Regions from separate parts of the Alcanivorax sp. genome, predicted to be linked through region 1. Evidence: predicted binding sites of a transcription regulator. Region 1 holds the regulator's gene; each other region holds the start of a gene.

What was found. Region 1 encodes LexA, which represses DNA repair genes until DNA is damaged. Its sites were predicted from a motif close to TACTGTNTANNTANACAGTA; they were not measured.
Region 2: the regulator LexA is predicted to act here: its motif matches at 3,018-3,037, upstream of hrcA (heat-inducible transcriptional repressor HrcA).
Region 3: the regulator LexA is predicted to act here: its motif matches at 1,190-1,209, upstream of KZ772_RS04885 (PA0069 family radical SAM protein).

What each region holds. Positions count from the first base shown of each region.
Region 1 is NZ_CP080267.1:301,559-312,013, reverse strand. It holds gene topA (type I DNA topoisomerase) at 1-1,970, opposite strand, end outside; gene KZ772_RS01350 (universal stress protein) at 2,231-2,677, shown strand; gene KZ772_RS01345 (cyclic nucleotide-binding domain-containing protein) at 2,884-3,534, opposite strand; gene lexA (transcriptional repressor LexA) at 3,847-4,461, shown strand; gene KZ772_RS01335 (DUF1499 domain-containing protein) at 4,442-4,909, shown strand; gene KZ772_RS01330 (TatD family hydrolase) at 4,857-5,678, shown strand; gene KZ772_RS01325 (DUF6482 family protein) at 5,779-6,084, opposite strand; gene KZ772_RS01320 (glutaredoxin family protein) at 6,129-6,353, opposite strand; gene rlmKL (bifunctional 23S rRNA (guanine(2069)-N(7))-methyltransferase RlmK/23S rRNA (guanine(2445)-N(2))-methyltransferase RlmL) at 6,353-9,043, opposite strand; gene rmf (ribosome modulation factor) at 9,296-9,502, shown strand; gene KZ772_RS01305 (quinone-dependent dihydroorotate dehydrogenase) at 9,931-10,455, opposite strand, start outside.
Region 2 is NZ_CP080267.1:3,322,049-3,332,503, forward strand. It holds gene fur (ferric iron uptake transcriptional regulator) at 91-492, shown strand; gene recN (DNA repair protein RecN) at 777-2,444, opposite strand; gene KZ772_RS15565 (RDD family protein) at 2,479-2,997, opposite strand; gene hrcA (heat-inducible transcriptional repressor HrcA) at 3,140-4,189, shown strand; gene grpE (nucleotide exchange factor GrpE) at 4,449-5,051, shown strand; gene dnaK (molecular chaperone DnaK) at 5,177-7,108, shown strand; gene dnaJ (molecular chaperone DnaJ) at 7,228-8,355, shown strand; gene KZ772_RS15590 (hypothetical protein) at 8,563-8,991, shown strand; gene KZ772_RS15595 (hypothetical protein) at 8,991-10,061, shown strand; gene KZ772_RS15600 (DUF2169 domain-containing protein) at 10,054-10,455, shown strand, end outside.
Region 3 is NZ_CP080267.1:1,068,026-1,078,480, reverse strand. It holds gene KZ772_RS04890 (NAD-glutamate dehydrogenase) at 1-1,020, shown strand, start outside; gene KZ772_RS04885 (PA0069 family radical SAM protein) at 1,226-2,281, shown strand; gene KZ772_RS04880 (SDR family oxidoreductase) at 2,449-3,210, shown strand; gene KZ772_RS04875 (TetR/AcrR family transcriptional regulator) at 3,455-4,072, shown strand; gene KZ772_RS04870 (alpha/beta fold hydrolase) at 4,069-4,710, shown strand; gene KZ772_RS04865 (hypothetical protein) at 5,026-6,135, shown strand; gene KZ772_RS04860 (rhomboid family intramembrane serine protease) at 6,119-7,441, opposite strand; gene KZ772_RS04855 (hotdog fold domain-containing protein) at 7,611-8,084, opposite strand; gene KZ772_RS04850 (DUF748 domain-containing protein) at 8,215-10,455, shown strand, end outside.

The sequences.
Region 1 (10,455 bases):
TCGCCGGGCAGCAGATTCAGGGTGGCGGTACAACGCTCCTTGGGCGGCAGACTGTAGCCTGAGCAGCCCAGGAAAACACCGGTGGAACCGGTACGGATCTGCATGGGGCGACCGCACTTGGGGCACTCGATATCGGTATCGGTGGGCAGGTTGGCGCGCATACCACCAATGGCCTGCTTGCCGCTGCCCTCGCCCTGGGCCGCTTCCAGTTTGGAGACAAAATCCCGGTAGAACTCGTCGAGCACATCCTTCCAGTTGCGGCGACCCTCGGCGATTTCATCCAGGGTTTCTTCCATGCGGGCGGTGAAGCCGTAGTCCATCAGGTTGGGGAAGTTTTCCGCCAGCCGGTCGGTGACAATATCGCCCATTTTTTCCGCATAGAAACGGCGGTTGTCCTGACGCACATAACCGCGATCCTGAATGGTGGAGATAATCGCCGCATAGGTGGATGGGCGGCCAATGCCACGTTTTTCCAGTTCCTTCACCAGGCTGGCCTCGGTGAAACGGGCCGGCGGCTTGGTGAAATGCTGATCGATATCCACCTGATCGATGGTCAGAGTGTCGCCCTCTTTCACATCCGGCAACAGGGTATCTTCCTGGCCCTTGCGCGAGGCCGGCGGCTGGATGCGGGTCCAGCCGTCGAACTTCATGATGCGGCCCTTGGCCTTCAGCTCGTAATCATTGCCGGTGGCGGTAAGCGTGGTGCTCAGGTATTCCGCCGGCGGCATCTGACAGGCAATGAACTGGCGACGGATCAGCTCGTAGAGACGCTGGGCATCACGCTCCATGTCCTTGAGGGAATCGGAGGTGCGGCGCACATCGGAAGGACGAATCGCTTCGTGAGCTTCCTGGGCACCTTCCTTGCTGCTGTAGGACAGCGGCTTCTCGGGCAGGTATTTGTCACCCAGCTTTTCGCCGATCCATTCCCGACAGGCGGCCACCGCGTCGCTGCTCAGGTTGGTGGAATCGGTACGCATGTAGGTAATGTGACCGGCCTCGTAGAGGCGCTGGGCCATCATCATGGTCTTCTTCACCCCGAAACCAAGGCGAGTGCTGGCCGCCTGCTGCAGGGTGGAGGTAATAAAGGGCGCCGATGGCTTGGAACGGGTGGGCCGCTGCTCGCGCTGGCTGATGGTGAGTGTGCCGGCCTGCAGCAACGCCTGGCGATGCTGTTTCGCATCGTCACCGTTGTCCGGACGGAAGTTCACGCCCTTGTGTTTGGCCACTTCCAGGCGCAGGGCTTCGCCCTGGTCACTGTGGGTATCGCTGTGCATCTCCCAGAACTCTTCCGGGATAAAGGCACGAATTTCCCGCTCGCGTTCCACCACCAGTTCCACGGCAACCGACTGCACCCGACCGGCGGACAGGCCGCGGGCGATCTTCTCCCACAGCAGGGGCGAGATCATGAAGCCCACCACCCGGTCCAGGAAACGGCGCGCCTGCTGGGCTTCCACCCGGCTCAGATCCAGTTTGCCGGGCTGCTCGAAAGCGGCCTGAATGGCTTTCTTGGTAATTTCGTTGAACACCACCCGGTCAAAACGGGAATCATCGCCGCCGATCACTTCCCGCAGGTGCCAGGCAATGGCCTCCCCTTCGCGGTCCAAATCCGTCGCCAGATAGATGCGGTCGGCTTTGGCGGCAAGTCGCTTGAGCTCATCGATCACCTTTTCCTTGCCGGGAAGGATCTCGTAATGGGCTTTCCAGCCGTGCTCCGGATCCACGCCCATGCGGTTGATCAACTGGGCCTTGGCCTTCTTCTTTTTATAGGCTTCACGCTCTTCCTTGGGCAAGGAGCGGGTGTAGGCCGCCTCTTTGGCGCGCTCCTGAGGGGTGCTCTTCTTGGAGCCACCACTGACCGGCAGATCGCGTACGTGGCCGACGCTGGACTTCACTACGAAGTCGTCGCCCAGGTAGCGGTTGATGGTCTTGGCCTTGGCAGGCGACTCCACAATAACAAGAGTTTTTCCCATTCTCAGGTTCTCAATGGCGGCGGTTTGTTGAACAGAGCGCACCGGCTACAGTGCCCCGATATGGCGGTCACACAGGCGGCGCCAGTCTTCTTCGGGCGCTATTTAGACAGCGCCGGTATGGCCGGGTCAAGCTCTGCTGCCTTTTTTAGTAGTAGACCAGAGAGAGGGTGTTGGGCAACCCTCCCGGTGAGAAACAGGTTCTGGCAACCCACTCAAAGAGCGTTATACTGCGGGAAAGACACCGTTTCAGGGAGAGAACCGTGACTAGCCCCTATCGCCGAATTCTGGTCGCCATTGATTGCAGTGATGAGTCTGCCCAGGTGTTGTCCCGGGCCGCCGGGGTGCTCTCTGGTAATGATGGCGAGCTGCATCTGATCCATGTAATCGAACCCCTGGCACTGGCCTATGGCGCCGATGTGCCCATGGATGTAACCGACCTGCAAAGCGGCCTGATGAAACAGGCCAGGGACACTGCCGACACCTACGCTGGCCGTTATCAGATCCCCGCCGAGAATGTCCACGTGGAGCTGGGCTCCATCGAAAAGACCATCCTCGACCAGGCAGACAAGCTGGGCGCCGACCTGATCGTAGTTGGCAGTCACACCCGCAGCGGCCTCGCCCTGCTCCTGGGCTCCACCGCCCGCGGCCTGGTGCCGGGGGCGCATTGTGATGTGTTGGCGGTGAAGGTTGATCAGAAGGGCAGTTAATAGTTAACAGTGAATAGTTAATAGCGCGCGTTCCAGCGCATGCCTGACTGAAACGTAAGAGGCCGCGCCCATAGCCTGGACGCGGCCTCTTACGTTCAGAAAGCAGAAACCTATTCCGCGAAACTGTTCACTGTTCACTGTTCACTGTTCACTGTTCACTGTTCACTGTTCACTGTTCACTGTTCACTGTTCACTATTAACTGCCTTCACGTTAGCTGCAACGCCCCCGTCCCTTCCGCTCCTTCTTCATTCCAGCGGCACAGCAGTTCCGCCAGACCCTGGGCCTGCACCTTGAGGGCGGCCAGTTCTTCACGGCTGCCTTTTTCCCCGTGAAAGACCGGTAGCTTGCGCATGGACTGGACCAGCTCGTGATCCGGGGATTGCATGCGTTTGACTTCCAGGGTCCAGCGAATGTGATGGACAATCATGTGGAAGAAAGCCAGCCGGGTGGTCAGTGAATAAGGACCCTCATCCTCATTGAACTCGTTGAAGTCCAGGCTTGCCAGCACGGCTTCACGGGCATTCTCGGATACCCTTATATTGGCGCTGCGCGGTGTCCCAAGCAGCATGGAAAGGGTACCGAAAACTTCACCCGGAGAAACATAATACAAGGGTGCTTCGTCAGCATGTTCCGAAAGTACTTCCAGTTGCCCCCGTAACAGGAAATACAGGGTGGAATCCACATCCCCGGCACGAATGACCGTGTCCCCCGAGCCGGCGACCCAAAGGCGGGTGTTGTGCTCAAGTTGAGAAAACTCATCTTGATCGTCGCGGGCAATTTCATTGAAAAACGGCACACCGGACAACAACTGCCGGATCCGTTGCTGGCCGAAGTCATTATTATTGGCCTGCTCCATCTACTATCCCCAGGTCTGATGGAATTGTTATCGGAAGATCTGGCGGCGAATCGACATAAAGACCCACAACCGTTATGACCTTCCTGCAATATGCTAGTGCGCGCGTCTTCACAGGGCAACGACATCCTCCCGAAACCGCCGAAAAACAGACAGGAACAACTGTTCAAATAGCACTGTTCATATTATCAGTACCTATGCTAGCATCGGTTTTGTAGCACTGTTTGTCAGCCAAGGCTGACAGCCTGGTTAGCCAGAAGCGTCGATGACGCCCGGGTATGGAACCGAAATCCTGCGGGAAACATGGAGAAGGTTATGAGCAGCAAACTCACCGATCGCCAGCAACAGGTGCTGGACTGTATCCGCGAATGCATCGCCGATACCGGTATGGCACCGACTCGCGCGGAAATTGCCGACATCATGGGCTTCCAGTCCAAGAATGCCGCCTCTGACCATCTGAGAGCGCTGGAGCGTAAAGGCTTCATAAAACTCCATAGTGACCGCTCCCGCGGCATCCAGTTACTCGACAATGCGTTCTGGTCGGAAGAAGAACTACCGGTAGTGGGCAAGGTAGCTGCCGGGGTCCCCATCGAGGCGATCGAAAATGTGGAGCGTACGGTTCCCGTGCCCCAGGGGCTGTTCAAGCAACGGCCTACCTACCTGCTGAAGGTACAGGGCGACAGCATGATCGAGGCGGGTATCTTCGACGGCGACCTGATTGCCGTGCGCAAATCCAACGTGGCTCGCTCCGGCGAGATCGTGGTTGCCCGCATTGACGAAGAAGTCACGGTGAAGACCCTAAAGTTGAACAAATCCAGCGCTACCCTGTTACCCGCCAATGAGGCGTACGAGCCCATTAAAGTGCCTGCCGATCAGCTGATCATCGAGGGTATTTTCGTGGGGCTGATCCGTGATCCGAATTCTTTCTAGTGCCATTCTGCTATTGATGAGTGCTGCCGCCATGTCCAATACGCATCTGCTCGCCCCCTGCCCGGATTCGCCCAACTGCGTGTCCAGTCTGGCTACGGATGAAGAGCGTCGGGTCGCGCCATTACAGGTAGCGGAAACCCGTAAGGCCAGCATGGCCCGTCTGCAGGCTCTGTTGCGCCAACTACCCCGTGTGGAGTTTGACGTGGTCGGCCAGTCCCGTATTCAGGCCCGTTTCTCCAGCCGGATACTGCGCTTCGTGGATGATGTGACCTTCTATGTCCGCGAAGACGGCGTGGTAGAAGTGCGCTCCGCCTCTCGAGTGGGCTACTGGGATTTAGGTGCCAACCGTCGTCGGGTAGAATCCCTGCGCGAACAACTGGCGGAGCAGGCTCCTGATGACAGCACCTCACAACACTTCTCCCGACAAGGCTCCCGTTCACTGGGCTGATATCGGCGTCAACCTGACCGACAAGCAATTCCGGGATGACCGGAATGAGGTGCTGGAACGAGCCCGCTCCGCCGGGGTGTCCTGGCAATTGCTCACCGGCACCAATGTAGACGAATCCCGTCAGGCCATGGCGCTGGCCAGTCAACACGACGATCTGTTCGCCACTGCAGGTTTACATCCCCACAGCGCCCGCTTCTACTCCCCGGCCCTGGAAAACGAACTGCGTGAACTGCTCAGCCAGCAGAACGTAAAGGCCGCCGGTGAGATGGGCCTGGATTTCAATCGCGACTTTTCCCCACGACCGGATCAGGAACGTGCCTTCGAGGCACAGCTGGCCCTGGCGGTGGAATACCGGCTACCAGTGTTCCTCCACGAACGTGATGCCCATGAGCGCTTCGCGCCCATCCTGAAAGCCTACCGGGACCATCTTGTTGGCGCAGTGGTTCACTGCTTTACCGGTTCCCGCCAGGCGCTTTTCGATTATCTCGATCTGGATTGCCACATCGGTATTACCGGCTGGGTCTGTGATGAGCGCCGGGGCAAGCCGCTGGCAGAGCTGGTGCACAATATTCCGGATAACCGGCTGTTGCTGGAAACCGATGCCCCCTATCTGCTGCCGCGGGATCTGCCAGAACCGCCCCCGAAGAAGCGACGCAATGAACCTTCATTGCTGCCCTGGGTCGGTAAACGGGTGGCGAGTTTGCGGGGGCAGGGTGTGGCCCAGGTGGCGGGCATGACGAGTGAAAACGCGCGATCGCTGTTCAGATAAGCGAAACCAGAACCCGTTGGAACTTTGCTCGCAAAGCGAAGTTTCCAGAGAGAGAGAGAACTCCACCAAGCCTTCGCCTTGCGAGCAAGGTGCCAACTGGTCAGGCCTGGCTTCGCCAGTGAAAGCGCACCCGTAGAGGCGGGATCACCTCTCCTTCCGGCTGGCCAACCATTTCCGCATGGGCGGAATGATGCAGCAGATGGGCCGTGCCAGTGGACAGGGTCTGGAGCTGGTTATTGGCGTGTTCGGGACCGTTGAAACGCATGATCTTACCGCTGTCGTCGGCCACCCAGTACCAGGTATCACCTAAGCGGACCTTGAGGGTGCACACGGACAGGCAGGCCGAGAAGATTTCGACTTCATCGGCCTGGCGCTTGTGGAGTTTCTTTGGGCTGATGGTCTTCATAGCAGCAATCATGAGCCTGCCGCTGTGAAGCCCGCATCAATCACTCAACCAGCCAGAAATTGCTGCACATCCAGCAGACTGAATGGCCAGCCAAGTTCCCGGCCCTCTTTCATCAGCACGGGAATGCGCTCGCCATAACGGGCCAGCAATTCATCGTCTTCCGCCACATCAACCAGTGTCAGGGTGAGATCCGGTGCCACAGTAGACACCAGCTCACGGGCCTGCTCACAGAGATGGCAGCCCACCGTGGTATAAAGCACTACGCTCATCAGTCCTCCACATGCCGAATGGCATAGCAGACATGAATCCTGTCATTCCGGCGGAAATCCTCCGGGATGCTCCAGCGGGAAATATCGTCTACCTGATACCACTTGCTGATACTCGGGTCGAGTTCGAAACGGCGGTAGTTGCAGGAAAAATACAGCACCCCGCCCGGCTCCAGCCGGCGCATGATCTTGCGGATCAGCTCGCCATGGTGCTCTTCCACCACGAAGTCACTGCGCGACTTGTTGTTGGAAAAGGTGGGCGGATCACAGAACACCAGATCAAACTGCTCCTGGCATTCGTCCAGCCAGCGCATGGTATCGGCGCGTACCAGCTCGTGTTGGTCGGTGGAGAACCCATTGGCGGCCAGATTGGAGGCCGCCCATTCCAGGTAGCGCTTGGAGGCATCCACGGTGACCGTGCGTTTCGCGCCCCCCACAGCGGCATGCACGGTGGCCGAGCCGGTGTAGGCAAACAGGTTGAGGAAGCGCTTGCCGCTGGCTTCCTCGGCAATCTTCAGCCGGGTGGGCCGGTGATCGAGGAACAGGCCGGTGTCCAGATAGTCCTGCAGGTTGATGAGCAGATGCGCCTGCCCTTCCCGCACCAGCCGATAACGTCCCTGGCCATCCAGCTTCTGATACTGTTGGTTGCCTTTCTGGCGCTCCCGGGTACGCAGATGCACCTGCTCCCGATGCACGCCCAGGGCGGCCCGCACGGCGGTTACCGCCAGATCCCGGCGCTGTTTGGCCTTCTCCGGGTCCACGGTTTTCGGCGCCTTGAATTCCTGCACTAGCACCTGATCGCCATAGATATCCACCGCCACATTGAACTCGGGCAAATCCCGGTCGTAGAGGCGATAGCACTGGATATCTTCGCGTTCCAGCCAGCGACGCAGGTGTTTGCCATTCTTGCGCAGGCGGTTGACCAGCGGCTGCGCCCCTTCCGGCACCTCAAAGGCAGATGACTCGGCGATGGTCACCACCTCCACCGGGGCCGGCTGGCGAGAGTGATACAGGCGAATGAAGTTGTTAAACGGCCCGTTCTTTAGTCGCCACTGGCTCTGCAGATCCATACCCGAGCGATCCATGACTTCCGCATCGGCTCCCAGCAACACCGCCTGCCAGTTCGGCGCCAGCCTGGCCAGCAAACGACCCAGGGCAAAATGCAGCCAGCCGGCCTGTTGCTGTTCATCCAGACGCTCGCCCCAGGGCGGATTGGCCACCAGCAGGCCCTGATCGGCAAAATCCCGGGGACGCAGGGCACCCAGTTCACGGCGTTCGAAGTGAATGGCCTGGCGAACCCCCGCCCGCTCCGCATTCTGCTGAGCCAGTTGGATAGCCCGGCCGTCCACATCGAACCCCTTCATGGACATCTCCGGGAGCGGTTGGCGGGCACTTTCAGCGGCCTCGTCCATGGCGTCCTGCCAGAGCTGGCGGCGACAGCCCCGCCATTGCTGGAAGCCGTAATGCTTGCGCTGGGCACCGGCCGCCCAGCCAGCGGCAATCTGCGCCGCTTCGATCAACAGGGTGCCGGAACCACAGAACGGGTCCATCAGCGCAGTGGGATGATTGCCCTGGCGCCAACCGGCGGCCCACAGCATGGCTGCGGCCAGGGTTTCACGCAGGGGCGCCCGCCCCCCGGCCAACCGGTAACCGCGCCGGTGCAGCGGATCACCGGCCAGATCCAGCCACAGGTGCGCTTCGTTGGGGTCCAGCCGGGCGCGGATGCAGCAACTGCCACGGGCATCCCGGGATACCGTGAACTGCGGCGGCAACGCCTGAATAAACCGCTTGGTGCTGATGCGGTTATCGCCACGAACGCCCACCCCGTGCTCCAGATGGATATGCAAGGGGGCATCGTTGCCCACCAGGGCCAGCCAGTCCTGGCTGGCGGCCAGCTTTTCCGGGGCGATATCCGGTGTCACCCCCAACGTCGCCAGGGACAGCAGCACCCGCTCGGCCAGCCGTGACCACAGACAGACCCGCAGGGCATCCGCGCTACCGCCACTAAACGCCACATGGGCACGACCGGTTTCTGTTACCGATATGCCCAGTGACGACAGTTCATCGGCCCCAGCGGCAATCTGCGCCGCTTCGATCAACAGGGTGCCGGAACCACAGAACGGGTCCATCAGCGCAGTGGGATGATTGCCCTGGCGCCAACCGGCGGCCCACAGCATGGCTGCGGCCAGGGTTTCACGCAGGGGCGCCCGCCCCCCGGCCAACCGGTAACCGCGCCGGTGCAGCGGATCACCGGCCAGATCCAGCCACAGGTGCGCTTCGTTGGGGTCCAGCCGGGCGCGGATGCAGCAACTGCCACGGGCATCCCGGGATACCGTGAACTGCGGCGGCAACGCCTGAATAAACCGCTTGGTGCTGATGCGGTTATCGCCACGAACGCCCACCCCGTGCTCCAGATGGATATGCAAGGGGGCATCGTTGCCCACCAGGGCCAGCCAGTCCTGGCTGGCGGCCAGCTTTTCCGGGGCGATATCCGGTGTCACCCCCAACGTCGCCAGGGACAGCAGCACCCGCTCGGCCAGCCGTGACCACAGACAGACCCGCAGGGCATCCGCGCTACCGCCACTAAACGCCACATGGGCACGACCGGTTTCTGTTACCGATATGCCCAGTGACGACAGTTCATCGGCCAGCAACTCGGCAATACCGGGCATGCTGGTGGCCACAAATTCCATTACTGATACCTCGTAAGTGACTGTTTTATGCGCAACGGAAAAATTAACTTTTTAACTTTCAATGCGTTACACAAACTGTCATCAAGCTGCCCTTTATACGTCATATGCTTAACAAGCACGAACCATATTGCTACATGATATTCGACACTACCCCAGCGCTTTCCCATACTGAAATGGTCGACCCTGATAACTGGCCTTGTTCTCTGCCAGGGGTCATTTTCAATACCGCTATCTGTGAAAGGGAAAGCGTCTATGAAGCGACAAAAAAGAAACAAAGACGACCGCGCCTACAGCCGGGGATACAACGCCGGCCTCGATGGAAAATCCCGTGAAGAATGCCCGTTTGGCACCCTCAGTGCTCGTACCAACTGGATGGGCGGTTGGCGCGAAGGTCGCACCGATTTCGCACAAGGAATGCTGGGGGTCTCCAGTATTCAGAACCTGAAAAATATCGGCTAACACCTTAACCAGTTCAACACCGCGCCGGCGCGTCAAGCGCCGACCCACAGGGCCCCTCCCGGGCCCTTTTTAATTTCTAGCTTCTAGCTTCTAGCTTCTAGCTTCTAGCTTCTAGCTTCTAGCTTCTAGCTTCTAGCTTTGATCGTCCTGCGGACGATGCCGTGCTTCGCACGGTTCGCGGCTCAAGCGCCGCTCCTACAGCGGCTTCGTAAGAAATGACGAGGCCCTGGGAACTTTCCAGACCTTCCCTATCCAATCGAGCGTAGCTCGTAGCTCGTAGCTCGTAGCTCGTAGCTCGTAGCTCGTAGCTCGTAGCTCGTAGCTCGTAGCTCGTAGCTCGTAGCTCGTAGCTCGTAGCTCGTAGCTCGTAGCTCGTAGCTCGTAGCTCGTAGCTCGTAGCTCGTAGCTCGTAGCTCGTAGCTCGTAGCTTAGATAGCTTTCGGCCAGGCCCGGGCGATATCACCGATCAGCCCGGGTCCCTGGTAAATCAGGCCGCTGTAGATCTGTACCAGATCGGCGCCCAGGCGCTGCTTCTCCAGCGCATCTTCGGCGCTGTTGATACCGCCTACACCAATAATCGGGATCCGTCCTTTCAGGGTCTCACTCATAGTAGCCAGAGCCTGATTGGCGATGGGTCTCAAGGGGGCACCGCTGAGGCCGCCCTGTTCATCGCCCCTGGGCAGACCCTGCACCCCTTCCCGGGACAGGGTGGTGTTGCCCACGCAAACACCATCGATGCCGTGCTGGACAAAGGCTTCGCCCATGGCGCGCAGCTCTTCTTCGCTGTTGTCCGGGGCAATCTTGATCACCAGCGGTACGCGGCGGCGATGCTGCTGGTCCAGCCGGGTCTGGGCTTCGCGCAAGGTGCCCAGCAATTCATTCAGCGCATCACCATGCTGCAAGCTACGCAGGCCCGGGGTATTCGGCGAAGAGACGTTCACCACCAGATAGGA
Region 2 (10,455 bases), 950 kb from region 1:
ATCTGAGGCGGCACTGACTTGCGTCAGGTGCGGCGGTAAAGTCATGGATTCAGGGGCATCGCCACCTTTTGGCAAATTGGAGCATACGCATTGGATAATCAGGATCTCAGAAAAGCGGGCCTTAAAGTGACCCTGCCGCGGGTGAAAATCCTGCAGCAACTGGAGAAGTCCGAAGAGCGCCATCTGAGCGCGGAAGACATCTACAAGTCGCTGATGGACGCCGGCGAGGATGTGGGGCTGGCCACCGTCTACCGGGTGCTGACCCAGTTCGAGCAGGCGGGGATGGTGCTGCGTCACAACTTTGAGGGCGGCTCCGCCGTGTTCGAGTTGGCGGACGAAGACCACCACGACCACATGGTGTGCATGGAAACCGGCCAGGTGATCGAGTTCATGGATGAGGTGATCGAGAAGCGCCAGCACGCCATCGCCGAGGAACACGGCTACGAAATCATGGACCACTCGCTGGTACTGTACGTCAAGCCGAAGAAGTAGCGAGAAGTCCGCTTTATATCGCACGCGGGTGAGTGCCTGCGTGTGACACGAGGCTGCCCCTCTCCCTTGTAAGCGCCCTTAACGCCGTTGGAGCCATGCTTGCCATGGCGAAAGCCTCTCGGCGGGCACGGCACGGTGATCGGGGGTCTTCGCTTTGCAAGCAAAGCTCCAACGGCGTTAAGGGCGCTGCTTTCGGTATCAGTGCGCGGCCACCGGCCTGTCTGAGCGCGTTTGCCCTGCCCGCGTCGCTGTTAACTCTTCACTATTAACTGTTCACTGCCTTTCTACGCTGCCTGGGCCTTGCTCAGCATCTCTTTGGCATGGTTGCGGGTGGATTCGGTGATTTCCACGCCGCCCAGCATGCGCGCCAGTTCCTCGATTCTCGCGTTGTCATCCAGCCCCTGAATACGGGTATGGGTGGTGTCGTCGCCCTGAATCTTGTGTACCTGCCAGTGCTGGTGGCCCTGGCTGGCCACCTGCGGCTGGTGAGTGATGCACAGCACCTGGGCGTGGCTGCCCAGTTCACGCAGCAACCGGCCGACGATCTCGGCCACGCCACCACCGACGCCCACGTCCACTTCATCGAATACCAGGCTTGGCACCGTCAGGTTGCGGGCGCAGATTACCTGGATCGCCAGGCTCACCCGTGACAGTTCACCCCCGGAAGCTACCTTGCCCAGGGGCTTGAGGGGCTGGCCCGGGTTGGCAGAGAACAGGAATTCCACCTCTTCCAGGCCATCGCCACCGGGGGCGCATTCGCCCAACTGGGCCTCCAGTTTGGCGGCTTTCATGCCCAGGGCGGTGAGCTGTTTCTGTACCTGCTGGGTGAGGGTCTTGGCGGCACTGCGGCGGGCCTTGCTGAGCTGGCGGGCACAGTCCATGTACTGCTGCTGGGCGGCGGCTTCCTGCTCGGAGAGGGCGTGCAGGTGGGCATCCACATTGCCCAGGGCGTCGGACTCCGCCAGTAGTTGCCGGTGGTGCTCCACCAGTTCTTCCGGGCGGATGCGATGTTTGCGGGCCAGGGTGTAGCTCTGGCTGAGGCGTTCTTCCACCTGGGCCAGGCGCTCCGGGTCCAGGTCCAGCCGTTCCAGGTAATGGCGCAGATCATCGGCGGCGGCTTCCACCTGGAGACGGGCGGACTCCACCGTGTCGGCGATGGTGGCCAGGCCTTCATCCTGATTGCGGGCGTCGTCCAGCCAGTGGCTGACCTGGCTAAGATGATCGTTGCAGGTACCGTCTTCGCCTTCGTAAAGGGCGTTGAGAGACTGCTGGCAGGTGCGAATCAGGCTTTCCGCGTTGCCCAGCCGCTGTTGTTCCTGCTCCAGCTGTTCCAGTTCGCCGTCTTGCAGGGCCAGGGCGTCCAGCTCTTCCAGCTGGAAACGCAGCAGCTCTTCCTTTTCGTTCTGCTCGCGGGCCTGATTCAGGGCGTCGTCGTGGGCGCGGCGGGCCTTTTGCCAGTGGCGCCAGTGTTCGCGCACGGTGTTGGCCAGATCGCGGGCGTCGGCGAAGTTGTCCAGCAGCTGCCGGTGCGCGTCTTTCTTCATCAGGGCCTGGTGCTCGTGCTGGCTGTGGATGCTGATCAGCCGCTCACCCAGTTCACGTACTTCCGCCAGTGGGGTGGGGGTGCCGTTTACATAGGCCCGGGAGCGACCATCGGCACGGACGGTGCGGCGCAGCAGGCACTGGTCATCGTCATCCAGCTCCCGATCGGCCAGCCACTGGCGGGCGGTCGGGTTGTCGCTGACATCAAAGGTGGCGAGCACTTCCGCCCGGTCGTGGCCGTGGCGGACAATGCTGGAATCGGCCCGATCGCCCAGGGTCAGGCCCAGGGCATCGATGATCACGGACTTGCCCGCCCCGGTTTCCCCGCTGATCACGGTGAGGCCGTTTTCCGGCTCCAGTTCCAACTGGTCCACGGTGGCAAAGTGACGAACGCTCAAATGGGTCAGCATGGTATCTCTCCGAAACGGGCGAGCTGTTTGGCGGTTAGCGGTTGGCCGGAGCCTGTATCACCTGGGTGCCGGCCAGCAGATCGTGCAGGCAGCGGCGGTCAGCGCGGAAGATCAGCAGCGGGTCGACAAGCATGATCAGGTTGACCCCGGGCACCTGGGCAAGCACATGGAACAGCAGGTAGCGCAGGCCATAGAGCTTGCCGGCGGGCACTTCGGCTTGCTCCATGCCGATGATTTTCATGCCCAGCAGCCACTTGCCGATGGTCTGCTGGCGGTTGAACAGCAGCCAGCCCTGCAGAGCCAGGAAGATCACTTCTCCGACGATAAACCAGACCAGGGTGGTGGTCAGGTCGAGGACCCCGTTATTGGCCATCATGTCGGCCCAGCTGCCGGAAAAGAACACGATGGGGGCGATAATGGCTCCCTGGATCAGGCCGTCGATCATGGCGCCGAAAAAACGATGCCAGCGACTGGCAAGCACCGGATTGCCTCGGGATGGGTGATTTTGCGCGTCGGCAGTGGGGCTCTGGTAGGGGTTGCCGTTGTCGGTCATGGTGACGCCCTTGTTACGATAACTGTTCTTTTGGTCAGTGGTTCTAATCTTAGGGGATTCCGGTCGTCAGTGTAAGCCCCTGATAAACTCCGAACGAGAAGGCTATATAATGTCGTACTGAATTTCTGGTACATATACCGCTATGACGAAGCTGGATCTCAACGAACGCAAACAACGACTGCTGATGGCGCTGGTGGAGCGCCATATCCGCGATGGGCAACCGGTGGGGTCGAAAACCCTGGCGTCCGGAAGTGGCCTGACGGTCAGCCCGGCCACTGTTCGCAACATCATGGCGGAGCTGGAAGACCTGGGCGTGCTTGCCAGCCCCCATACTTCAGCTGGGCGCGTGCCCACGGAGCTGGGTTACCGCTTGTATGTGGATTCCCTGCTGGCGTCCAGTGTCATGGAGCGCCCGGATCACCGGTCGCTGAAAAAGGAGCTGCGTCAGCTGCTGGCCCCGGAGCAATCTCCCCAGGAGCTGATTGCCCAGGCCTCACGGACCCTGGCAGAGCTGACCCGCATGGCCGGGCTGGTGGCGGTGCCGCGCCGGGAGGTGACAACCCTTCGGCAAGTAGAGTTCTTGCCGTTATCGGGCAAGCGGGTGCTGGTGGTGCTGGTGGTCAACCGGTCTGAGGTTCAAAACCGCATCATCCATACCGACCGGGACTACGACGAGGCGGAGCTGCGCCAGGCGGCCAACTATATCAATCACACCTATGGTGGCTGCGATCTGAACAGCATCTGCGATGGGCTGCTGAACACCATGAATGCGGACCGGGCGCAGATGGATGCGCTGATGCGTACCGCCATGGAGGTGGCCGACAAGGCGTTGCGTAGTGAGCCGGAGAGCTCGGATTATGTGGTCTCCGGCGAGTCCAACCTGCTCAAGTCCGCTGAGGCGGATAACCTGCATCAGCTGCGCGACCTGTTCGACGCCTTCAACCACAAGCGCGATATCCTGCACCTGCTGGAGCGCTCCATGAAGGCGGACGGGGTGCAGATCTTCATCGGCCGGGAATCCGGCTTCCAGCCGTTCGAGGACTACTCGCTGATCTCCGCCCCCTACAAGGCAGACAACGGCCCGGTGGGCGTCCTCGCCGTGGTCGGCCCCACCCGTATGGACTACGAAAAGGTCATCCCCACCGTGGATATCACCGCCAAAATCCTCTCCGCGGCCCTAACTCAGCTTTAGGAGCCAGCCTGCTGGCGATAATCGCCTGCAGGCAAGCTCCTGGGGATTCTTTGCGTTTTAAGCGGTTCGCCAGCTCATTCTCCCGAGCGTTTGTGCGCGGCCATCAGGGTTTCAGCGCCACTCTCAGTCATCCCGCGCCGCTATTAACTATTCACTATTAACTGTTAACTGCCCTCCCACCCCCTTGAATCCTGCCCATCTGTTCCCATATCTTTGCCCGCTTTCCTGGAAAAGCCCGGATTGGGATGTGGAGTTGAGAATGAGTGAGCAGGAAAAAGACCCGAAAAACGCCGAGCCGCAGGTAGAGACTGCCGAAGAGCAGCAGGCGGCTCAGGCCGAGGCAGCCGGGGCGGATGCAGAGTCGTCCGAGCCAGAGCAGCCCACTGCTGAGGAACAACTGGCTGAGGCGGAAGCCGAGCTGGCCAAGGTGAAAAAAGCCCTGGGTGAGGCGGATATCCGTGCCCAGGCGGAAATCCAGAATGTGCGTAAACGCGCGGAACGGGATGTGCAGCACGCCCGCAAGTTCGCCCTGGAGAAGTTTGCCGGCGATCTGCTGAGCGTGGCGGACAACCTGGAGCGCGGCCTGGCAGCCCTGGATGACAACGACGATGCCCTGCAAGGTGCCCGTGAAGGTATCGAGCTGACCCTCAAGTCGCTGCTGGATGCCTTTGCCAAGTATAACCTGGAGCAGATCAACCCGTCGGATGAACCGTTCAATCCGGAACTGCACGAGGCCATGACCATGGTGCCGGTGCCCAATGTGGAGCCCAACACCGTGATTGATGTGCTGGAAAAAGGCTACCAGCTCAATGGTCGCCTGATCCGTCCGGCCCGGGTGGTGGTCAGCAAGGCCGCCGAGTAAGCAAAAAGCCGTTCTGGCCCCTTGAAACGGCGCAAAGCACCGCCATATAGATGCCAGACGAATTAACAATTCAACTGCCCGGTTTGCCGTCAGGGAACCGGCTGGTGTGAAGGAGAACGAGAGATATGGGTAAGATTATCGGTATCGACCTGGGTACGACCAACAGCTGTGTGGCCGTGCTGGAAGGTGATAAAGCCAAGGTTATTGAAAACGCTGAAGGCGCGCGTACTACGCCGTCCATCATCGCCTACACCGACGACAAGGAAACCCTGGTCGGTCAGTCCGCCAAGCGTCAGGCGGTGACCAACCCGGAAAACACCCTGTACGCGGTGAAGCGTCTGATCGGCCGTCGTTTTGAAGACAGCGTCGTTCAGAAAGACATCAAGATGGTCCCCTACAAGATCACCAAGGCCGACAATGGCGATGCCTGGGTGGAAGTGAAGGGCGAGAAAATGGCGCCGCCGCAGATTTCTGCGCAGGTGCTGAAGAAAATGAAGAAGACCGCGGAAGATTACCTGGGTGAGGCCGTTACCGAGGCCGTCATCACCGTGCCCGCGTACTTCAACGATTCCCAGCGCCAGGCCACCAAGGATGCCGGTCGCATCGCCGGTCTGGACGTGAAACGCATCATCAACGAGCCCACCGCAGCGGCCCTGGCCTATGGCCTGGACAAGAAAGGTGGTGACCGCACCATCGCCGTGTATGACCTGGGTGGCGGTACCTTCGACATCTCCATCATCGAGATCGCCGAAGTGGACGGCGAGCACCAGTTTGAAGTGCTGGCCACCAACGGTGACACCTTCCTGGGTGGTGAGGATTTCGACCTGGCACTGATCAACTTCCTGGCCGATCAGTTCAAGGCGGATTCCGGCATCGACCTGGGCGGTGACCCGCTGGCCATGCAGCGCCTGAAAGAAGCGGCCGAGAAAGCCAAGATCGAGCTGTCCTCCGCCGAGCAGACCGAAGTGAACCTGCCGTACATTACCGCAGACAGCACCGGTCCCAAGCACCTGGTGGTGAAAGTGACCCGCGCCAAGCTGGAATCCCTGGTGGGTGATCTGGTTAGCCGCTCCCTGGAGCCATGCAAGACTGCACTGGCCGATGCGGGCGTGAAAACCGCGGACATCACCGATGTGATTCTGGTGGGTGGTCAGACCCGTATGCCGATGGTGCAGAAGAAAGTTACCGAGTTCTTTGGCAAAGAGCCGCGCAAGGACGTGAACCCGGACGAAGCGGTGGCCATGGGCGCTGCCATTCAGGGTGCAGTACTGAGCGGTGACGTGAAAGACGTGCTGCTGCTGGACGTGACGCCGCTGACCCTGGGTATTGAAACCATGGGCGGCGTGATGACCCCGCTGATCGAGAAGAACACCACCATCCCGACCAATGCGTCCCAGGTGTTCTCCACTGCGGATGACAACCAGACTGCCGTGACCGTGCATGTCCTGCAGGGTGAGCGTAAGCAGGCGGCGCAGAACAAGTCGCTGGGTCAGTTCAACCTGGAAGACATTCCGCCGGCACCGCGCGGTATGCCGCAGATCGAAGTGACCTTCGACATCGACGCCAACGGTATTCTGCACGTGGGCGCGAAAGACAAGGCCACCGGTAAAGAGCAGACCATCCAGATCAAGGCCTCCTCCGGTCTGTCCGACGAGGAAGTGGAAAAGATGGTGCAGGACGCCGAAGCTCACGCTGAGGAAGACAAGAAGTTCGAAGAGCTGGTGCAGACCCGTAACCAGGCCGATCATCTGGTGCACGCGACCCGCAAGACTCTCGAGGAAGCCGGTGACAAGGCTACCGACGAAGAGAAGGAAGCGATCACCAAGGCCGTGGGCGAGCTGGAAGAAGCCGCCAAAGGCAGCGACAAGGATGACATCGACGCCAAGATCAAGGCGCTGTCTGAAGTCTCTGCACCGCTGGCCGAGAAGCTGTATGCCGAGCAGGCCCAGCAGGCGGAAGGCGCTGCAGCGGATGCCGCTGGCCAACAGCAGAAAGCCTCCGGCGATGATGTGGTCGACGCCGAGTTCGAAGAAGTGGACGACGACAAGAAGAAGTAAGTCGTCGGACATCCCGGCGCCGCGCCCAGGCGCGGTAGCCGGGAGATCCGCGCAACTTCTTTATTGCCGGCAACCTGCCGGCGTTTTTGTGTGACGGGACTGATTCAAAAAGGCCCACTATGTCCAAACGTGATTATTACGAAGTGCTGGGAGCGTCAAAAGATGCCAGCCAGCAGGATCTGAAAAAGGCTTACCGACGCCTGGCCATGAAATACCATCCGGATCGCAACCCGGATGACCAGGAAGCCCTGGCCAAATTCAAGGAAGCCAAGGAAGCCTACGAAGTGCTCTCCGATGAGCAGAAGCGTGCTGCCTATGACCAGTTCGGCCATGCCGGCGTGGATGGTCAGGCTGGCGCTGGCGGAGCCGGTGGCTTCGGTGGCGGTGGTTTTGGTGACATCTTCGGCGATATTTTCGGTGACATCTTTGGTGGTGGTGGCGGTGGTCGTCGTGGCCCGGCCCGCGGTGCAGACCTGCGTTATACCCTGGAGCTGTCTCTGGAACAGGCGGTGCGTGGCTGCGAAGAAAAAATCCGCGTCCCCACCTGGGATAGCTGTGAAGTCTGCCATGGCAGTGGTGCCAAGGAAGGCTCTCAGCCGGTGGCCTGTAACACCTGTGGCGGCATGGGCCAGGTTCGCATGCAGCAGGGTTTCTTCACCGTGCAGCAGGCCTGTCCCACCTGTAAGGGCGAAGGGCGTGTCATCAAGGACCCCTGCACCAGTTGTGGTGGTCAGGGCCGGGTGCAAAACACCAAGACCCTGTCGGTGAAAATCCCCGCTGGCGTGGATACCGGTGACCGTATTCGTCTGGCTGGCGAAGGCGAAGCGGGCATGCATGGCGCCCCCGCCGGCGATCTGTACGTGCAGGTGGCGGTGCGCGAGCACGACATCTTCCAGCGCGACGGCGCCAATTTGTTCTGCGAAGTGCCGATCAGTTTTGTCGATGCCACCCTGGGCGGCGAGCTCGATGTGCCGACCCTGAATGGCAAGGTCAAACTGAAGGTCCCTGCAGAAACCCAGAGCGGCAAGCTGTTCCGCTTGCGTGGCAAGGGGGTGACCCCGGTACGCGGTGGTGGCCCGGGTGATCTGCTCTGCAAGGTGGTGATCGAAACGCCGGTGAAACTGTCCAGTGAACAGAAAGATCTGCTGCGTAAATTCCAGGAATCCCTGGAAAGTGGCGGCAACCGGCACAACCCGCGCAAGAGTAGCTGGTTTGAAGGGGTGAAGCGTTTCTTCGACGCTAAATAATCCCTGAGCTCAGCCTGCGTCATTCAAAAAAGCCCGGTGCATATTGCCCGGGCTTTTTTGTGGCCGGTTTTTGCTGCGACCCATCCCGCAAAAATGCCGATGTAAGCATCCTCGCACAACAGAATCCTCCTCAGCGCAATGACAATCCCACGCTAACCCTCGACCATCCCAGCTTTTGAATGGGCCAGTCAGGGGATAACAGCAACCATGAAACAGCAGCAAGCCACCAGGGCAGTCCGGGCTCCGGGCAATGAGGCAATGGCGCAACTGGCCAGGGTTGAGGCTAGCGCAGAGGGCGTGCCCACACTCGCATTGCAGGATTCCGGCGAACGGGTGACGCCAGTGGAGGCGGTTCGCAATCTGTCTCCGTTACAGGTCGGCGACACCGTGTTGGTGCAGCCCACCCGCCAGGGCTGGGTGATCACCGCCCAGTTGGGTGGTATCGACGCCTCACCGTTTCAGTTCACCGAAAGCGGCGCCCTGAGCCTGCGTTGTGACAAGGGGCTGCAACTGCAGGTGGGCGACGCCTCCATTGCCATCACCCCGGCGGGCTGCATCACCGTAGACGGCAAGGAAATCCACACCCTGGCCAGCGGCTTGCAGCGCATCATGGGTGGCTTGGTGCAGATCAACTAATGTCAGTCATGTTGCCGCAGGTCGACACTTTCTATCGCGAAGCCACAGCGCTGTTTCAGCGCCGCGGTCGTCTGTTGAATGCGCCTGCCTCGCCGCTGGACGCGTTGCGACAACTGGACTGGCGACTGGCGGCCAATCTGGATGCGGTGGCGATTCACCAGGAGGGTCATCCCGAGGCGTCATTGCGCCCGCCGGCGTTGTTCGTGGAAACCTGGGTGGGTTTGCAGCGAGACAGCGTCCATTGTCTGGAAAGCCTCGACGAGATTTTTCCTGAACTGAAGCCTGAGCAACAGGGCGCCGTCATTGAGGCGATGACGCTGTCGTCGTCTAGTGGTGAGGCGCAGCATCCTGAGCTGCGTGCCGCGCTGATGTCGGAGCAGGCGGCCATGGCCATGGGTGAGGATGAGGCCGCTGAGCACGATGCGGTACTGGCCAAATGGCTGCTTTTTCAGGATGTGGCCGGTGTGGATATTTCCCGTTTTCAGCCCTGGTACCAGAACCCTGATTTCCCCCGCTCCCGTCGTTGTGCCTTGCAGGCCGGGTTGGTGCGAAGGGATCCGCAGGCTGTTCAGGCTTCTGGGGATTGCCAGGACGACACCCTCTTGGCGCTGCTGCTGGCGTTGAGCGGTCACCCGCCGGACAACCTTTTGGGGTTGGCTTTCGATGGCGCGGTGTCAGCGGCGCGTCAGCTGCTGGATGCCATGGGGCAGGTGGAACGTTGCGAAGACGCGGGGCAGGCCTGGTTCTGGCTCTGTGGTGAATCGGCACCTCGCAAGCCGCGTCTGCAGGCGGTGGGGGCGAGCGATGAGTCGTCGCGAGAGTCGCAACAAACGTTGCCCGATGCCCGGGCGGCTGCCAGCCGTTGGCAAGCCAAACAGTGGCAGAGCGATACGCGCTATTTCTTTGGCGAACCCGTGACGCCGTCGTCTCTGAATGCACTTGGCCAGCAATGGACTGGCAGGATTGCCCCGTTGATAGCGGCGCAACAAAGCTGGTTGGCCGGGCGGCGCGTGCTGGCCGCAGAAGGTTGGCAGTTCCACTCCCTGAGTGAGGGAGTCGCCGATGCTTGAGTTGGTCAATGAAACCGGCGCCGGCGCTGTGGTGGTTCCCGGTTGGGATCTGGCCGGCAATTATCGAGCTGTTCTGGTGGCCCGTTTGACGCTGGATTTTGATCTGCAGGGGAATATCGCTGTGGCGGAGGAGCAGCCTTCGCCATTGTTGGCGGATAGCCATTACGGCAAGCCCATGGAAACCAGTCTGAAAGACGCGAATGAAATCGGCGCGTTCAAGCAAGGTGCCGAGTATTACCTGCACGGCAAGGCCTACACCCGCACCGGCGCGGAGAATCGCGCCCGTGTCAGTGTCGAAATTTGCCAGCGGGACATCAGTCGGCGCAAGCAACTGGTGGTACTGGGAGAGCATGGCTGGGAAAAGGGGCTGATCGGCGCCCGGCGGGGAGAGCCC
Region 3 (10,455 bases), 770 kb from region 1:
GGGCTGACCCGGCCGGAACTGTCGGTGTTGTTGTCCTACACCAAGAACGCCCTGTTCGATGCCATGCTGGCCACCGATGTGCCGGACGACCCCTTCTTCGATCAGGACGTACTCAACTACTTCCCCAAAGAGCTGGTGGAATCCTTCCGCGAGGATCTGCTCGCCCATGGCCTGCGCCGGGAACTCATCGCCACCGTGCTTTCCAATGCGGTGGTCAATCGCATGGGGTTCTCCTTTGTTCATCGCTATGCGGACGAACATGGCCTGTCCCTGCATCGCATCGTCAAGGCCTATGCCATGGCCCACGCGGTGTTCGATGGGGACCTTTACTGGGCACCGGTGGATGGCCTGGATGGCAAGGTGGACAGCCAGGTACAACTACGCCTCTATGGCCGCGTCATCGGCCTGATGAAACACGTCACCACCTGGTTGATTCATTACAAGTGGGGCCGCCGCCCGGTGGCGGAAGCGGTCCACCGCTACCGCAAGTCCATCGGCGAGCTGGAAGCCATGCTGCCGGATATCCTGCCGGGCAGTTACCGTCAGGAATGGGATCAGGCGGTGGCTGGCATGGGCGCCGACGGCGTGCCGGAAAAAGAGGCGCGACTGCTGGCCAACACCATGGTGCTGGGCAGCGCACCGGACGTGATCGAGCTGGCCTCCCTGGCCCAGGTACCGCTGAAACTGGCGGCGGAAGTCTACTTCCTGGTGGGCGATCGCCTGCAGATCCTGTGGCTGTTGTCCTCCATCATCGACCTGAGCGTACAGGGCCGTTGGCAGGCCCTGGCTCGGGCGAACCTGCGTGAAGACACCTACCGCCTGCATCGCCAGGTGGCCGCCAAGGTACTGGAACAGGATGGCGACAACGCCGCCGACCGCTTTGCCGCCTGGGAAGACAAGGCCAGCCGCAAGGTCGCCTTCGGCATCCACCGGCTGCAAACCCTGCAGGCCGACAGCCCCCACGACTTCATGACCCTGGCGGTGGGGGTAAGGGAGTTGCGCAAGCTGCGGAGTTTGTAGGGGGGCAGGCACCACCTCCCCCGTTGGAGCCTTGCTCGCAAGGCGAAAGGGTTGCCCGTTCTGCCAAGGGCTGGCAGTAAATCGCCGCCATTCGCCTTGCCAGCAAGGCTCCAACGGATTGGCTGGACAAGATTGGGTAAAAAGTATTGAGTCCGGGCTCGTCTCGATATACTGTACAAAAAGACAGTATTCGACAGGAGCCATTATGCCTGCTGTGAACCGGGGTACCCTCAGCCAGATACCGGGTCGCTTTGCCGTCAGCCATAGTGATATGGATGACGCGCCGGTGAACCGGCCCACCCGCTATCACCGTGAACAGGCGAAAAGCCTGATCATGACCAATCGCAGCCCGGATCTGCCTTTTGAGCAGAGCATCAACCCCTACCGGGGCTGTGAGCATGGCTGCATCTACTGCTATGCCCGCCCCAATCATGCCTATGTGGACCTGTCGCCCGGCCAGGATTTCGAGAGTGAAATCTTCTGCAAGGACAATGCGGCGGAGGTGTTGCGTGACAGCTTGCGCAAGCCAGGATACCGCTGCCGCCCCATTGTGCTGGGCACCGTGACCGACCCCTATCAACCCATTGAAAAAGAGCGGCGTATCACCCGCGAACTGCTGCAGGTGCTGGTGGATTGCCAGCATCCCTTCAGCCTTATTACCAAGAGCACCCTGGTGTTACGGGATCTGGACCTGATCGCGCCCATGGCGCGCCGGGGCAGGGCTTCGGTGGCGGTGTCAGTAACCACGCTGGACAACCGCCTCAAGGGGCAGTTAGAGCCAAGAGCCAGTGGTGGCCGTGAGCGGATCAAGGTGATTCGTGAATTGAGTCGGGCCGGGGTGCCAGTGACGGTGCTGGTGGCACCGGTGATTCCCTTTATCAATGATCACGAGCTGGAAGATATTGTCGATCAGGTAGCCCAGGCGGGGGCGCAACAAGCAGGTTATGTGGTGCTGCGCCTGCCCCATGAAGTGGGGCCGCTATGGGAGGAGTGGCTCCATGAGCATTACCCGGAGCGGGCGGAAAAGGTGATGTCGGTAATGCGGGATCTCCATGGCGGAGCCGTCTATGACAGCCGCTGGCACCAGCGTCAGAGCGGGCAGGGAGCCTGGGCGCATCTGTTGCGCCAGAGATTTGCGGCCGCCTGCAAAGGGGCCGGATTGCTTTCCCGTGAAGAGCAAGCTCTGGATACCAGCGGTTTTGTCCCGCCGGGCCCCCATGGTCAGCTCAATCTCTGGGGCCTGGCAGAAGGGATGGCCTGAGTCGTTAGCGCTGTTGGCGCTTTGCTCGCAAAGCGAAGATTCCACTAAGACCAGGGCCCTCAGGCTGTAGTAGAAAGCCGAACCCCAATTAAGTGACCAGTGGTTATTTACAGGGCGGAAAGTTTTCTCTAAATTAGTGACCAGTGGTTACTTAATGGAGAAAAGGCATGCAAGCAGTGGTTATCACTGGCGCCAGCGCCGGTATCGGTAAGGAATTTGCCCGGCAATTGGCGGCAGAAGGGAAGAGCCTGGTACTGGTTGCCCGGCGATTGGATCGGCTGGAAACGCTCGCGGCCGAGCTACGTGAAAGACACGCTATTGACGTGGTATGTATCGCTTCAGATCTGGCTCAGCCCCACGCCCCTGCTGAACTGGCCCAGGCTCTGGAGGAACAACAGATCGCGGTGACTGGCCTGATCAACAACGCGGGTTTTGGTGATCGGGGACAGTTTGCCGACCTGGATCTGCAGCGTCAGCTGGATATGGTGCAGGTGAATGTGACGGCTCTTGTGGATCTGACCTGGCGTCTGGTCCCGGCACTCAAGCAGGCACCGGAGGCCTTTGTGATCAATGTGGCGTCTACGGCGGCGTTCCAGGCTGGCCCGAACATGACCATCTACTACGCCACCAAGGCGTTTGTCCTGTCTTTCTCGGAAGGTCTGCACGAGGAACTTAAAGGAAGTGGCGTGGCTGTGAGTGCCTTGTGTCCCGGCGCCACCGACTCCGAGTTCGCCACCGAAGCCCACATGACCGACACCCTGTTGTTCAAGGCGGGCACCATGACTACCGAAGCGGTGGTGAAAAAATCTCTGGCGGCGCGCCGCCGCGCCATTGTGATCCCGGGGCTGAAAAACCTGTTGCTGGTGTGGATGGGCAAGTTCTCGCCCCGTATGATTACCCGCCGACTGGCAGGCATGCTGCAGGCGTAATTTGTGCTGGCGGATGTCTCGCGCAGGCTCTGTGCACCCTGCGCGTTGCAGCTTTGGAGGGTGGATTAGGCCGAAGGCCGTAATCCACCCTCCTGCGACCCGGAAGTCTGACGTGGTGAATGTGGTGGATGGTGCCTCAGGCTAATCCACCCTACGGTCATGACTGGATAATATTTTGGGCGGGAAATCATGCTTGCATGATGAAAAATCCGGCACTGTTTCCTGATTCGATCAGAGGTTCCTAATGGCCGAATGTCTTTTCCAACGCGCCCGCTCGCCCGAGCAGAAGGCGGAACGGCGAGCCCAGATTCTGGCGGCGGCGGCAACCTTCTTTGAGCAGGAACGCTTTGAAGCCATCAGCCTTGCCTCCATTGCCCGCAAGGCCGGCGTCACCAAGGCGGCGCTGTACCGTTATTTCCCCTCCAAGGAAGCCCTGTTTCTGGGTTTGTATCTGGATGAACTGGAGCAGGTAAGCCTGGGCCCGGTGGATGACAGCCTGCCGTTATGGCAAGCCTTGTCCGAGTTGCTGGTGGCGCGTCCTCTGTTCTGCCGGCTCACGGCCATTCTGCATTCGGTTCTGGAACAGAATCTGGATGAGGCGGCCGCTCTCCAGTTCAAACAGTCCCTGTTGTCGCACTTCGCCGAATTGGCGCAACGTCTGCAACAAACCTACGAACTGTCTGGCGACCAGGCGGCGACTTACCTCATGCAGGTGCAGCAAACCCTTATCGGTTGCTGGGCGGTGAGTCATCCTGCACCGGTGGTTGAAAAAATACTGGAAACACCTGGCCTTTCGCTGTTCCGGGTGGATTTCAAAACGGCTCTGCAGGCCCAGCTCAAGGCACTGGAGGCGGCTCTTTGACTGATCTGCTGTGGAATCGTGCCGAAGAACCTTCGGCGCTGCTGGTGTTGGCCCATGGTGCCGGGGCCCCCATGGATAGCGACTTCATGAACGCCATGGCTGAGGCCCTGGCCGACCAGGGAGTGTCCGTGGTCCGCTTCGAGTTTCCCTATATGGCGCGCCGGCGTCAGGAGCAACGCAAATTCCCGCCCAATCGCGCTCCGCAGTTGCTGGCACATTTCCGGGACGTGTTGACGGCATTGCCCGACGACAACCTGCCAGTATGGATCGGTGGAAAGTCCATGGGTGGGCGCATGGCCTCGTTGCTGGCAGCGGAAGCGGATTGTCCCTCTATTTGCGGCGTGGTGGCGTTGGGCTATCCGTTCCATCCTCCTGGCAAAACCGAGAAAACCCGCACGGACCATCTGCCGAACCTGACGGTGCCCATGCTGATTTGCCAGGGTGAACGTGATCCCTTCGGCAAGCCGCAGGAGGTGGCCAGTTATGGTTTACCGCCAGCCATCCATTTACACTGGCTACCCCATGGAGATCATGATTTTCGGCCACTGAAACGCAGTGGTCTTGAGCAGACAGATCTGATTGGGGACGCTGCTTTCAGGGCAGCATTATTCATTAGGGAAAAGACAACGGCACAATGAGGTGCCGGCAGGGAAGGGAGAGACATGGAAGCCTGTGATTATCATCTGAAGAAGCCCGGGTGCTGGCATTGCAGCGGGTGCAGCAAGCGATTTTGCGGGCAGTGTGTGCCCGGTGGGGAAGAGAACTTTCGGCCAGGGCTGCCTCGCTGTGCGTTATGCAGCGAGCGCCTTGACTGGCAAGGTGATGGCGAACCAGGAACACCATTCTGGCAACGCTCCGCAGAGATTCTCAAGTATCCCCTGAAGCCTCCGGCATTATGGTTGATGCTGGTGCTTGGGCTGGCCAGCATACTGCCTGGAGGTTTGCTCACAGGTTTGTTGCTCCTGTTTCTGGCCCTCACGTTATTTGTCTATTCCCTGGTGGTGATTGCGGAAGTTGCCAGGGATGACTGGATACCACCATCTCCCATGGAGGTGATGTCCGAGGGGGGCTTGCTGGTCAAGCAGATTGTCTTGTTGGCCACACTGTTTGCCGTTCCTTTGTTGTTGGTGGGAACGTCCATCGTTCTGGCCATGGGGCTGCTGGCCCTGGCTGCGCTGGTACTGCCGGCGGCGGTGATGATCCTGGCGGTAAGCCGCTCGCTGCGTATGGCATTGAACCCGTTACGCTGGCTGCAACTGGTGGTCACTGTCGGGGTCTCCTACCTGTTGTTGTGGTTTGCGGTGATGGCGGTGACAGCTGCTCCGTCGATACTGCAAACCCAGAGTGATTTTCAGTTGTTGGTATTTCTGGGAACTGCGTTCTCTGCTTATACGACGATTGTCGCCTCTGCCATGATGGGGGCCATGCTCAATGAAAAGGCCCGTCAATTGGGGCTGGCCGAGGATGAACCCCGGGGCCGTTCCCTGGCCGCTGATGATTATGATGTGGCGGAAGCGTTGGGCTCTGCCCATATCTATGCCCAGGAAGGGCGCTATGCCGATGCCTTGGGCGTGGTAAACCGTGGCCTCAAGGCGGCGCCCTTGAACCAGGAACTGAACTGGCGGCGACTGCGTCTGTTGCGCTTGCTGGAAAAAGACAAACCCTGGCGTGAACATCTCGCCCGATTTCTGCGCCAGCAATTTGCCAATGGTAATGAGGGTTCCGCTGTGCAGATCTGGCTGGAAGCCCAGCAGCAACAACCGGGGTTCCGCTTCGAGGAAGAAGGCAGCCTGTCTCTGTCGTTGGCGCAGGCGTTGTATGAAAGGGGACGATTGCAGGAAGCCCGGCATTTGCTGGTAAACCTGCATCAACGAGCACCGGGGTTTCCGTCATTGGGGACAGCTTATGTGCTGTTGGCCCGACTTTATATGGAGCAGCACGGGGACCTGATGCGGGCTGGCAAGTTGCTGGCGTTCGTGGAAAAACATTTCCCCGATCAGTTCCAGAGCGAGGAATCCTTCGAAGCCCGGCAAGTGTTTCAGCGTCTTAAAGCCGCTGGCTGAGCCGCTCCAGGCGAGGGTGTTGCCACTGTTTCTTCTCCAGATCCTGCACAATCTCGCGTACCAGCTTGCTTCGCTTCTGGCGCCAGGCCAGTTCGGCCAGCAGCAGTTGGTAGGCGGGGGGCAGGGCGCGGATATCACCGCCCAGAAATTCGTATTCCTGCCATAGCAACCCGAGCAGTGCATCGTTGCTCTGGTGGGCGCTTAACGTTTTTACCGCTTCCTTCATGGCCGCATCCAGTTGTTTTTGCCGCTGGCCCATGAGCAGGAAAAACAGCCACAACGGGCGGCTCCCGGGATGATTATTCAGCCACTGTCGGCAGCGGGACTGGGCATCATTAAAGCGTAATTGTTCCGCCAGTTGCTGGCAGATTGCAGGCACCTGGGTGTCGTCGCGGTTGGTATCCTGCGAGGTGTCTTTCTGCTGGCTCGGCTGACCTGTCAGCGGAAGCAGGAAAGCCAGGGCCAGCCCGGTTATCAGGCCGCCGGCATGGGCCATATAGGCCACGTTGCTGTCCATGGTCGCCGCCTGGATCAGCTCCCAGCCCAGCCATACAGGAAACAGCACCAGCGCCGGTGCCCGGAAGCTGCCGAAGAAAAAGCCAAGCGAGTAGAAAAACTCCAGCTTGCGCAGTCGGAACGTGCCGGCAAACAGCCCCATCAGACCGGAAATGGCGCCGGATGCTCCTACCAGGGGGATGCCACTGTCTGGATCGGATGCGATAAACAGCAGGCCGGCGCCTATGCCGCAAAGCAGATAAGCAGGCAGGAAACGGCGGGCGCCCCAATGGCGTTCCATGGCAATGCCGAACATGATCAGGAACAGCATGTTGCCCAGTAGATGGAACCAGTCACCATGCATGAACTGGGAAGTGAGCAGGGTGGTCAGCCCGGGGTCATTGGGAATCAGGCCCCAGCGAATGGTTGACTGTTGATTGAGCCAGGTTTCCAGCTCATTGCGCAGTTGTCGCCACTGGTGACTGGGAGGGTGTTGTTGCCAGTGCTGGTGAACATGCTGAGTAAAGGCCTGATCGTACCAGCCGTAGGCCATCATGAAATTCGCGCCCTGGTCGTTCATGGCCACGGCGTCGGAATAGGTCCTGCTGTCCTGGTGTGATAGCCACTGCAAGAGGATATCTGCTTCATACCCTGCCAGCAGATCGGCCTGTTCGGGTGTCAGCGGGTCGCCCCGTTGCAGGTCACGGTGGGTCGTCCAAGCATAGACGATAATATTGACCAGGATCAGCAGAATACAGATCCAGGGCGTGGTGCGGCGCGCTTCCTTGTCACCGACGGGTACGATAAGCATGTGGTTCCCCCTTTTCCCGGTGACAGTGTAGCGTCATCTTTGCCAGTGGGGGAGGGCTGTCAGAGCTCCGTGGGTCCAGAACCAAAGAAGCCGCGCCCAAACGGCTGGACGCGGCTTCATAGTGTGAGGCGAACACGGGACTGGCTCGCGAACTGTTAACTATTCACTGTTAACTGTTTTTACCAGGCTTCTCACTGATCCACAGATTAATGGTGCCTTCCACGACCACTGTGCCGTCGTCGCGCATGGCCTTGACGGTAACGGGCAGGTTGCCGGGTTTCCAGTCTTCCGGATTGGCTTCGGCGGTGGCAGTAATATCGCTGGTGGCCTTGGCCGTGTAGTTCACATCCATGCCTTTGGGAATCCAGCGAAGGTGCTTGGGTACAGAGGATTCCGCCATGGCGCCCATGGCACATTCCAGTGCATTGCAGATGGCGATCACGTGCACTGTCTGGATGTGGTTTTCCACGCTTTTACGTTTCTTGAACTTTACCTCACAAAAATTGGGGCGAAGTTCGGTGATGGTCGGGGTAATAGTGGCAAAATAGGGGGCTTTGCGGCTGAACACCATGGAAAACAGCTTGCGACCGGCGGGCAGCTTCAGGGCTTTTTCGTACATGTTCAGAAGGTAGTTGTCGCTCATGGCAGGACTCCTGTGCAAGATGCGCCCATTTTCCACAGCCGCCCAGGCGGCGCAATGGGTTTGGGGCGCCAGTGGGGCGCGCAACTGCTACCATGGCGTCAAAATCGTGGTGTCTTGAAAGGAGACAAAAGTGAAGGTGTTACAGGCCTGGAAAAGCAGTAGTTGGAAAATGAAAACCCTGATTATTCTGGCCAGCCTTTATCTGCTTTATGTGTTGCTGGGCTTTTTTCTGGCGCCGGGGCTGGTGAGGGATAACGCTCGCCAGGCACTGGCTGACCTGACCGGCCGGCAAGTCATCATTGATGAGGTAAAGATCAATCCCCTGGTGCTTAGCGCCACGGTAAACGGGTTTTCCATCCAGGATGACCAGACCGAGGAACTGCTCGGTTTCAACCAGCTGTATGTGAATTTCCAGTTGTCTTCCCTGTTCCGCTGGAGCTGGCATTTTGATGAAGTCATGCTCGATGCCTTGACGGTGCGTGCCCAGCGGAACCCGGGTAATGCTTTCAGCTTTGATGATGTATTGGCCCATATTCAGGAGCAGCTTGCCAAGGCCCCGGAAGAAGAGGCCCCCGAACCGGAGCAGGAAGAGCCTGGGTTGCCGGCCATTTCCATTGCCAGCCTTAGCCTCACTAACGGCGATTTGCGGTTTACCGAGGCCACCGGCGATGAGCCGGAAAAATTGGTACTGCCACTGGCTTTCACGGTGAGCAACTTCTCCACCAAGGGTAAGGACGAAAACAGCAATGACTACGCGATTCGTCTGGAAGGGCCGGACGGTGGTGTACTGGATTGGCAGGGCAATTTCGAGTTCACCCCCTTTATCGCCCAGGGCCATTTGAGTGTGGAAAAGGTAGACCTGGTGCCGCTGGCACGGCTGCTCAAAAATGAAGTGCGCTTTACTGTGCCGTCAGGTGAACTGGATGTGGAAACTGCCTATCACTTTGATGCCCAGCCGCAACCGAAGGTGGTGCTCAGCAATGGCCAGGTGGTATTACGACAGCTTCAGCTGCTCAAGCCTGGTGAAGACTCTCCCAGCGTGTCACTGCCGCAAGTCCGTGTTGAAGGAGTGGCGCTGGATTCCCTGGCCCAGGAAGTGACAATCCCCAGGGTGACGGTCACGGATCCTAGTGTGGGACTGGTATTGAATGAAGAAGGGATCGATCTGGCAACCCTGTTTCTGCCGGCGGACAGGGAAGCCGCTGAAGAACGGGTGGAGGAAGTAAAGGAAAAGGCCGAGCAGGCGGCCCAGAAGGTTCAGGAAGGCAAGGCTGACTGGATTGTGCGCCTGGATACTCTGCAAGTGGACGGCAGTGGACTGCGCTTTACCGACCGTACCCTGCAACCTGCTCAGACCTTGACCCTTTCGGACGGTCAACTGACCCTGAAAAACCTGATTATTGGCGAGCCTGCTACCTTCACCTGGGAAGGCAGCAGCAAGATCCAGCAGAGCGGTACCCTGACTCATTCCGGTGAGGGCAATCTTACCCCTTTCAGTATTGAGGCCCAGGCTGGGCTGAAAGGATTGCCGCTGGCTCCCTTCTCGCCCTGGTTGGAGCGTGAGGCCCCGCTGGCACTGGCCAGCGGCGTGCTGTCGCTGGATAGCAGAGCCAGTGTGAAAGGCGAGAATGCGGATGTGACGGCAAGCGCCAACGCCTCTCTGGAAAATTTCAGTCTGCTGGAGAACGGTGAACCCCTGCTGAAGATCAATCAAGGCAGCGTTACGGACCTGTCACTGACCACTGCTGAGCAAACTGTGCGTATCGGCGAAGTGGGGCTGACGGGTATGGATCTGGCCAACCGGGTGGATGCCCAGGGCCGGGATGTGGCGACACGCATTCAGGCGGGTATGTCTTCCGGGGAAACAGGGGGTAGCCGCAGCGTCAGTGAGCAGGGGCAGAGTGAACCCTGGCAGGTGACAGTGGATCGGGTGCGCCTGGTGGGCAGCCAGATCCGCCATGAAGATCTGTCGCTCAGCCCGAATTTCCGGATAGGGCTTTACCAGCTTTCCGGGAATCTGCGAAACCTCGATACCCGACCGGGTCGGCGGGCCACCATCGATCTCAATGCTCAGGTAGATCGCTATGCGCCGCTGAGTGTCAAAGGCTCGCTGACAGCGGAGCCGCTCTTCACGGACCTGAAAGTGTCCCTGAAAAACTATGAGATGACCGGGCTGACTCCCTACACAGGCCAATATCTTGGTTACAAGGTGGAAAAAGGCCAGCTTGGCGTGACCACGGGGGTATCCATTGAGAAAAACCAGCTCAGTAGTGACACGGATATTCTTGCCAATGAATTTTATCTGGGCGAAAAGGTTCCCAGCGAGCAGGCGGTGAAGGCGCCAGTCAAACTGGGGCTCTCAGTGCTGCGC